DNA from 2 places in the Streptomyces sp. NPDC091281 genome. Region 2 is predicted to be linked to the other one. Evidence: predicted binding sites of a transcription regulator. Region 2 holds the regulator's gene; the other holds the start of a gene.

Region 1 (3,403 bases), on a different contig from region 2:
GACCTGGTCGAGCTTGAGGCCGACCTCCTCGGCGATGACCTGGGCGCCGGTGAGGACGGCGAGGTCCTCCAGCATGGCCTTGCGGCGGTCACCGAAGCCGGGGGCCTTGACCGCGACCGCGTTGAAGGTGCCGCGGATCTTGTTCACGACCAGGGTCGACAGGGCCTCGCCCTCGACGTCCTCGGCGATGATCAGCAGCGGGCGGGAGGAGTTGGTCTGGATGACCTTCTCCAGCAGCGGCAGCAGGTCGGCGATGGAGGAGATCTTGCCCTGGTTGATGAGGATGTAGGGGTCCTCCAGGACGGCCTCCATGCGCTCCTGGTCCGTCACGAAGTACGGCGACAGGTAGCCCTTGTCGAAGGCCATGCCCTCGGTGAAGTCCAGCTCCAGACCGAAGGTGTTGGACTCCTCGACGGTGATGACACCGTCCTTGCCGACCTTGTCCATCGCCTCGGCGATCAGCTCGCCGACCTGCTGGTCCTGGGCGGAGAGACCGGCGACGGCGGCGATGTCGGACTTCTCGTCGATCGGGCGGGCCGAGGCGAGCAGCTCGTCGGAGACCGCCTTGACGGCCGCGTCGATGCCCTTCTTCAGCAGCGCCGGGGAGGCACCCGCGGCGACGTTCTTCAGGCCCTCGCGCACGAGCGCCTGGGCGAGCACGGTGGCGGTGGTGGTGCCGTCGCCCGCGATGTCGTTGGTCTTGGTCGCCACCTCCTTCACCAGCTGGGCACCGAGGTTCTCGTACGGGTCCTCGATCTCCACCTCACGCGCGATGGTGACACCGTCGTTGGTGATGGTGGGAGCGCCGAACTTCTTGTCGATGACGACGTTGCGGCCCTTGGGGCCGATCGTCACCTTGACCGTGTCGGCAAGCTTGTTGACGCCGCGCTCGAGGGCGCGACGGGCGTCCTCGTCGAACTTCAGGATCTTCGCCATGACAGCGGGAGCCCTCTCCGGAGTTGGTGGTGAAATGACGCTGCGCCCCCGACGCCCGGCTGATTAGTGGTCGCGGGGGCCAAGGGCGCAGCGTGGTGGTGCGGGTGAGGCGGGCGGCACGCGGTGCGCGCCGGGTGCCTCGGGTGGTGCGAGGTGACTACTTCTCGATGATCGCGAGGACGTCGCGGGCCGAGAGGACGAGGTACTCCTCGCCGTTGTACTTCACCTCGGTGCCGCCGTACTTGCTGTAGAGCACGACGTCGCCGACCTTGACGTCGAGCGGCAGGCGCTCGCCGTTCTCGAAGCGGCCCGGACCGACGGCGAGGACGGCGCCCTCCTGGGGCTTCTCCTTCGCGGTGTCCGGGATGACCAGGCCGGAGGCCGTGGTCTGCTCGGCGTCGAGCGGCTGGACCACGATGCGGTCCTCGAGCGGCTTGATGGCAACCTTGGAGCTGGCGGTCGTCACGATCCGACCTCCCCCTTCGGAGATCTCACGGGGTTAACTGTCTGAGGTGGCGACCAGGAGGGTCCGTCGTCGCGGGTGCCGGACCTGCCCGTCGCTGTGTTGGCACTCTCCAGTGGGGAGTGCCAGACCCGAGACTATGACCGCGATTAGCACTCGGTCAAGCGGAGTGCCAGTGGAGCGCCGCCGGGGCGGCCCGCCGGGAGGGCGGGGCGGGCCGGGGACGGTCGGCGGGCCGGGTCAGAGACGGTCCGCCAGGCGGCCCACCGTGAGGCCCGCCCCCTGCACCGCGCGCAGCAGCCGTACGGTGCGTTCCCGCAGGCCGGGGCCGGTGGCGAGGTCGGGGTCGACGGCGACGACGTCGCCGGGGCGCAGCCGGTGGGGGCCGTCGGTGAAGGTGAGCCCGGTGGGGCCCATGACGGCGCGGGCCAGGACGAGCGCGGCGATCCGGCAGTCGGCGGCGGCGCGGCGCGTCGTGGTGTCGTACGTCCCGTAGGGCGGCCGGAGGTAGCGGGGGCGCAGGCCGAAGCGGGCGGCGAGTTTGTCCTGCTGGCCGCAGATCTCGGCGCGCTGTCCGGCGTACGGGAGGCCGCGCAGGGCGGTGTGGTGGAGGGTGTGGTTCTGGAGGTCGGCGCCGACCGAGCGCAGCCGGGCGAAGTGGGCGTAGCCGGGGCCGGTGACGTCGGCGGTGAGGAACAGGCTGACCGGGAGCCGCAGTTCGCGGACGAGGTCGACGAAGCGGGGGTCGCGTTCGGCGCCGTCGTCGAAGGTGAGGAAGACCACCGGGTCGCGGGTGGGGACCCGGTCCACGACCGGGGCGAGGGGGCGCCCGGCGCGGTCACGGGCGGTGGGCGGCGCGGCGGGGGCCGCGGAGGGGGCGGGGGCCGGGGTGAGCGGGGCGGTGAGGCCCCAGCGGCGGTACGGCGGGAGCGTGGCGGCGGGGTCCGGCGGGCGGGCGCTCGCGGCCCGGACGCTCGCCGGGTGGGCGCCCGGAAGGCCCGCGGCACCGGCGGGCGGCCGGGCGCAGCCGGTCAGCGGCAGGGCGAGCGCCAGGGCGAGGCCGAGCACGAGGGCGCGGGCACGCGTGCGTGCGGGCAGGGGGGCGGCCGGGGCCCGCCCGCGCGCGGACCGGGGGCTCGGCCACCGCGGGGCCCGCGCGTCCCGCCCGGACGTCGCCGCGCCCCTCTCCCGGACCGGCCCCGGACCGCCGCGGCTCACAGATAGTCCTCCAGCCGGGCCACCGCGTACCCCTTCTCGGTGACCAGGGCCATGAAGCGGCGGATCATGTCGGGCATGGCGCCCTTCCACTCGTCGCGGCCGCGGAAGTGGGTGAGGACGATGTCGCCGGGGTGGAGGTCGCGGTCCCACTCGCGGTAGTCCCACTTGTCGACGAAGACCTCCTCGCTCCAGAGCGGGACGTACTTCACGCCGCAGGACTTGGCGATCTTCAGGGTGTCGCGGTTGTAGTTGCCGAACGGCGGCCGGAACAGCGCGGGGCGCTCGCCGTACTGCTTCTCGATCACGTCCTGCATGCCGCAGATCTCGCGCTTCTGGCGGCTGTAGGACAGGCCGGGCAGGTAGGGGTGGGTCAGGGTGTGGTTGTTCAGGGAGACGCCGCGGCCCCGCATGTCCTTGAAGTACCCGTAGTCTTCCTTGGCGAGGTAGTCGCTGAGGAAGGCGGTGTACGGGATCTTCAGGTCGCTCATCATGCGCAGGAACTCGGGGTCCTTCTCGGCGCCGTCGTCGATGGTGAGGAAGACGACCTTGTCCTCGGTCGGGACGGTGGTGAAGACCGGGGGGAGGCCCAGTTCCTCGTGGTCGGCGACCTCGAAGCCCTCGCGCGTGGTGATCTCCGGCTTCTCGGCGGGCGGCGCGGGCGGGGCGAGCGGGACCTTCTTCAGCCCCCAGCGCTTGGCGGCCGCCGCGCGCGCGGTGTACTCGGCGCGCAGCTTGGCCGCGTAGCCGTGCAGGGCGCGCGCGGGCGGGGCCTCGGGGGCCTGCTGA
Region 2 (3,403 bases):
CCAGCGCGGCGGGCCAGCGGGCCGGGACCGCGTCCGGGCCCGCCTGCGGCTCCCCGGACTCCTCCACCAGGTCGCCGCAGAACACCGTCCCCGGCGAGCCGGGGACCAGGACGGCCAGGTCGTGCGCGGTGTGGCCGGGGCCGACGTTCGCCAGCAGCACCCGCAGGCCGCCGCCCAGGTCGAGGGTCCGCTCCCCGGAGACCAGGTGGCCGGGGCGGACCAGGCGCCGCGCGGCCTCCGCCGCCTCCGCCGCCGCCAGCCCGTGCCGTACCGCGTCCGCCCGCAGCTCCTCCGCCGGGACCGTCTCCAGCCCCACCGCGCCGTACACCTCCGCGTCCGCGAACGCCGCCGCCCCGAACACGTGGTCGAAATGGGCGTGGGTCAGCGCGAGATCCGTCACACGCCCGCCCGCCGCCTCCTCCGCCCGCGCCCGCAGCAGCGCCCCCTCCGCCAGGCTCGACCCCGCGTCCACCACCAGCACCCGGTCCGCCCCGACGACCAGCCCCACCGTGCAGTCCCAGCCCGGCAGCCGGCGCCGCCCCACCCCCGGCGCCACCCGATCCCACCCGGCCTCTTCCCAAGTCACCGTCATGCGGCGACGCTAACGTGGCGGGCACCCGGTGCGCGGGCGGGCGCGTGCGCGACCTTGCCCCGGGTGTACCCCACCGCCGTACACTGGGCCGGGGAACGCTGGCACTCGGAAGTGACGAGTGCCAGGCCGGGCGCCCAGGACACTGGGGGACGACTTCTGGAGGTGTGCGGTGCTGAGCGAACGACGTCTTCAGGTGCTGCGCGCCATCGTCCAGGACTACGTGGGCACCGAGGAGCCGGTCGGCTCCAAAGCCCTCACCGAGCGGCACAACCTCGGCGTCTCCCCGGCCACCGTCCGCAACGACATGGCCGTCCTGGAGGACGAGGGCTTCATCGCCCAGCCCCACACCAGCGCCGGGCGCATCCCCACCGACAAGGGCTACCGGCTCTTCGTCGACAAACTGGCCGGCGTCAAACCGATGACGGCCCCCGAACGCCGCGCCATCCAGAACTTCCTGGACGGCGCCGTCGACCTCGACGACGTCGTGGCCCGCACGGTCCGGCTGCTCGCGCAGCTCACCCGGCAGGTCGCCGTCGTGCAGTACCCGTCGCTGACCCGCTCCACCGTCCGCCACGTCGAACTGCTGTCGCTCGCGCCCGCCCGCCTGATGCTCGTGCTGATCACGGACACCGGCCGGGTCGAACAGCGGCTCGTGGACTGCCCGGCGCCGTTCGGCGAGGCCTCGGTGGCGGACCTGCGGGCCCGCCTCAACAGCCGGGTCGCGGGCCGCCGCTTCACCGACGTCCCGCGCCTGGTCGAAGACCTCGCGGACGCCTTCGAGGCCGAGGACCGGGGCACCGTCACGACCGTGCTCTCCACCCTCCTGGAGACACTCGTCGAGGAGAACGAGGAGCGGCTGATGATCGGCGGCACCGCCAATCTCACCCGCTTCGGACATGACTTCCCTCTCACCATCCGGCCCGTCCTGGAGGCCCTGGAGGAACAGGTCGTCCTCCTGAAACTCCTGGGCGAGGCCGGTGATTCGGGCATGACCGTACGCATCGGTCACGAGAACGCCTACGAGGGACTCAACTCCACGTCCGTGGTCTCGGTCGGCTACGGTTCGGGCGGCGAGGCAGTCGCCAAGCTCGGCGTGGTCGGACCGACCCGCATGGATTACCCGGGAACGATGGGAGCGGTACGCGCAGTGGCACGGTACGTCGGACAGATCCTGGCGGAGTCGTAAGTGGCCACGGACTACTACGCCGTTCTCGGCGTGCGCCGCGACGCGTCGCAGGAAGAGATCAAGAAGGCCTTCCGGCGGCTCGCACGCGAGCTGCACCCGGACGTCAACCCCGATCCGAAGACCCAGGAGCGGTTCAAGGAGATCAACGCCGCCTACGAGGTGCTGTCGGACCCGCAGAAGAAGCAGGTCTACGACCTCGGCGGCGACCCCCTCTCCCAGGCGGGCGGCGCGGCCGGCGGCTTCGGCGCGGGCGGCTTCGGCAACTTCTCCGACATCATGGACGCCTTCTTCGGCACGGCGTCCCAGCGCGGGCCCCGCTCGCGCACCCGGCGGGGCCAGGACGCGATGATCCGGCTGGAGGTCGACCTCGACGAGGCCGCCTTCGGCACCACCAAGGACATCCAGGTCGACACCGCCATCGTCTGCACCACGTGCAGCGGCGAAGGCGCCGCGCCCGGGACCTCCGCGCAGACCTGCGACATGTGCCGCGGACGCGGCGAGGTGTCCCAGGTGACGCGGTCCTTCCTCGGCCAGGTCATGACCTCCCGCCCCTGCCCCCAGTGCCAGGGCTTCGGCACCGTCGTCCCCACCCCGTGCCCCGAGTGCGCCGGTGACGGACGCGTACGGTCCCGGCGGACGCTGACCGTCAAGATCCCCGCCGGTGTCGACAACGGCACCCGCATCCAGCTCGCCGGTGAGGGCGAGGTCGGGCCCGGTGGCGGCCCCGCCGGTGACCTCTACGTCGAGATCCACGAGCTGCCGCACGCCATGTTCCAGCGGCGCGGGGACGACCTGCACTGCACGGTCACCCTCCCGATGACGGCGGCGGCCCTCGGCACGAAGGTGCCGCTGGAGACGCTCGACGGGCTGGAGGAGGTCGACATCCGGCCCGGCACCCAGTCCGGGCAGTCCATCCCGCTGCACGGGCGGGGCGTCACCCACCTGCGGGGCGGGGGACGCGGCGATCTCATCGTGCACGTCGAGGTGCAGACGCCGACCAAGCTCGACCCCGAGCAGGAGCGGTTGTTGCGGGAGCTGGCGAAGCTGCGGGGGGAGGAGCGGCCGCTCGGGCAGTTCCAGCCGGGGCAGCAGGGGCTGTTCTCGCGGTTGAAGGACGCGTTCAACGGGCGGTGAGGCCTGGGTGACGGGGCCTCGCGCCAGGTCTGGGGGCTGCCGCCCCCAGGCCCCCGCTTCGGCCCTGAAGGGGCCTTGTCCTCAAACGCCGGACGGGCTGGAGTGGGCGGGCGCGGGCTGTCGCTGTGACCGTCGGACGGACTGAAAAGCCCAGGCCCGCCTCAGCCCCCGGAGCCGGAGCGGCACCCGATTCGGAGCCGTTCCCGTGACGTGACACCATGCCGTCATGTCCTCCGCGCTGACCGATCTCCTGCCCTGTCCGATCGTGCAGGCCCCCATGGCGGGCGGCGTCTCCTTGCCTCAGTTGGCGGCCGCTGTCTGTGAGGCCGGGGGGCTCGGGTTTCTCGCCGCCGGGTACAAGACGGCCGACGGGGTGTACCAGGAGATCAAACAGCTGCGGAGTCTGACCGCGCGGCCGTTCGGGGTGAACCTGTTCATGCCGCAGGCCGAGGCGGGGACGGTCACCGCGACCGGGGAGGCCGCGGGGCTGC

What was found. The regulator HrcA, encoded in region 2, represses chaperone genes, less so after heat shock. The targets are predictions, from matches to a motif close to TTNGCACTCNGNNNNNCNGAGTGCNAA.
Region 1: a site for HrcA is predicted at 1,549-1,575, ahead of groES (co-chaperone GroES). Genes of this name have one in related genera too.

Annotation. Positions count from the first base shown of each region.
Region 1 covers NZ_JBIVUY010000002.1:109,759-113,161, reverse strand. Annotated here, with positions in the region: gene groL (chaperonin GroEL) at 1-936, opposite strand, end outside; gene groES (co-chaperone GroES) at 1,094-1,402, opposite strand; gene ACIQPQ_RS05035 (polysaccharide deacetylase family protein) at 1,640-2,467, opposite strand; gene ACIQPQ_RS05030 (polysaccharide deacetylase family protein) at 2,614-3,403, opposite strand, start outside.
Region 2 covers NZ_JBIVUY010000001.1:413,080-416,482, forward strand. Annotated here, with positions in the region: gene ACIQPQ_RS01760 (MBL fold metallo-hydrolase) at 1-592, opposite strand, end outside; gene hrcA (heat-inducible transcriptional repressor HrcA) at 762-1,778, shown strand; gene dnaJ (molecular chaperone DnaJ) at 1,779-2,912, shown strand; gene ACIQPQ_RS01775 (nitronate monooxygenase) at 3,139-3,403, shown strand, end outside.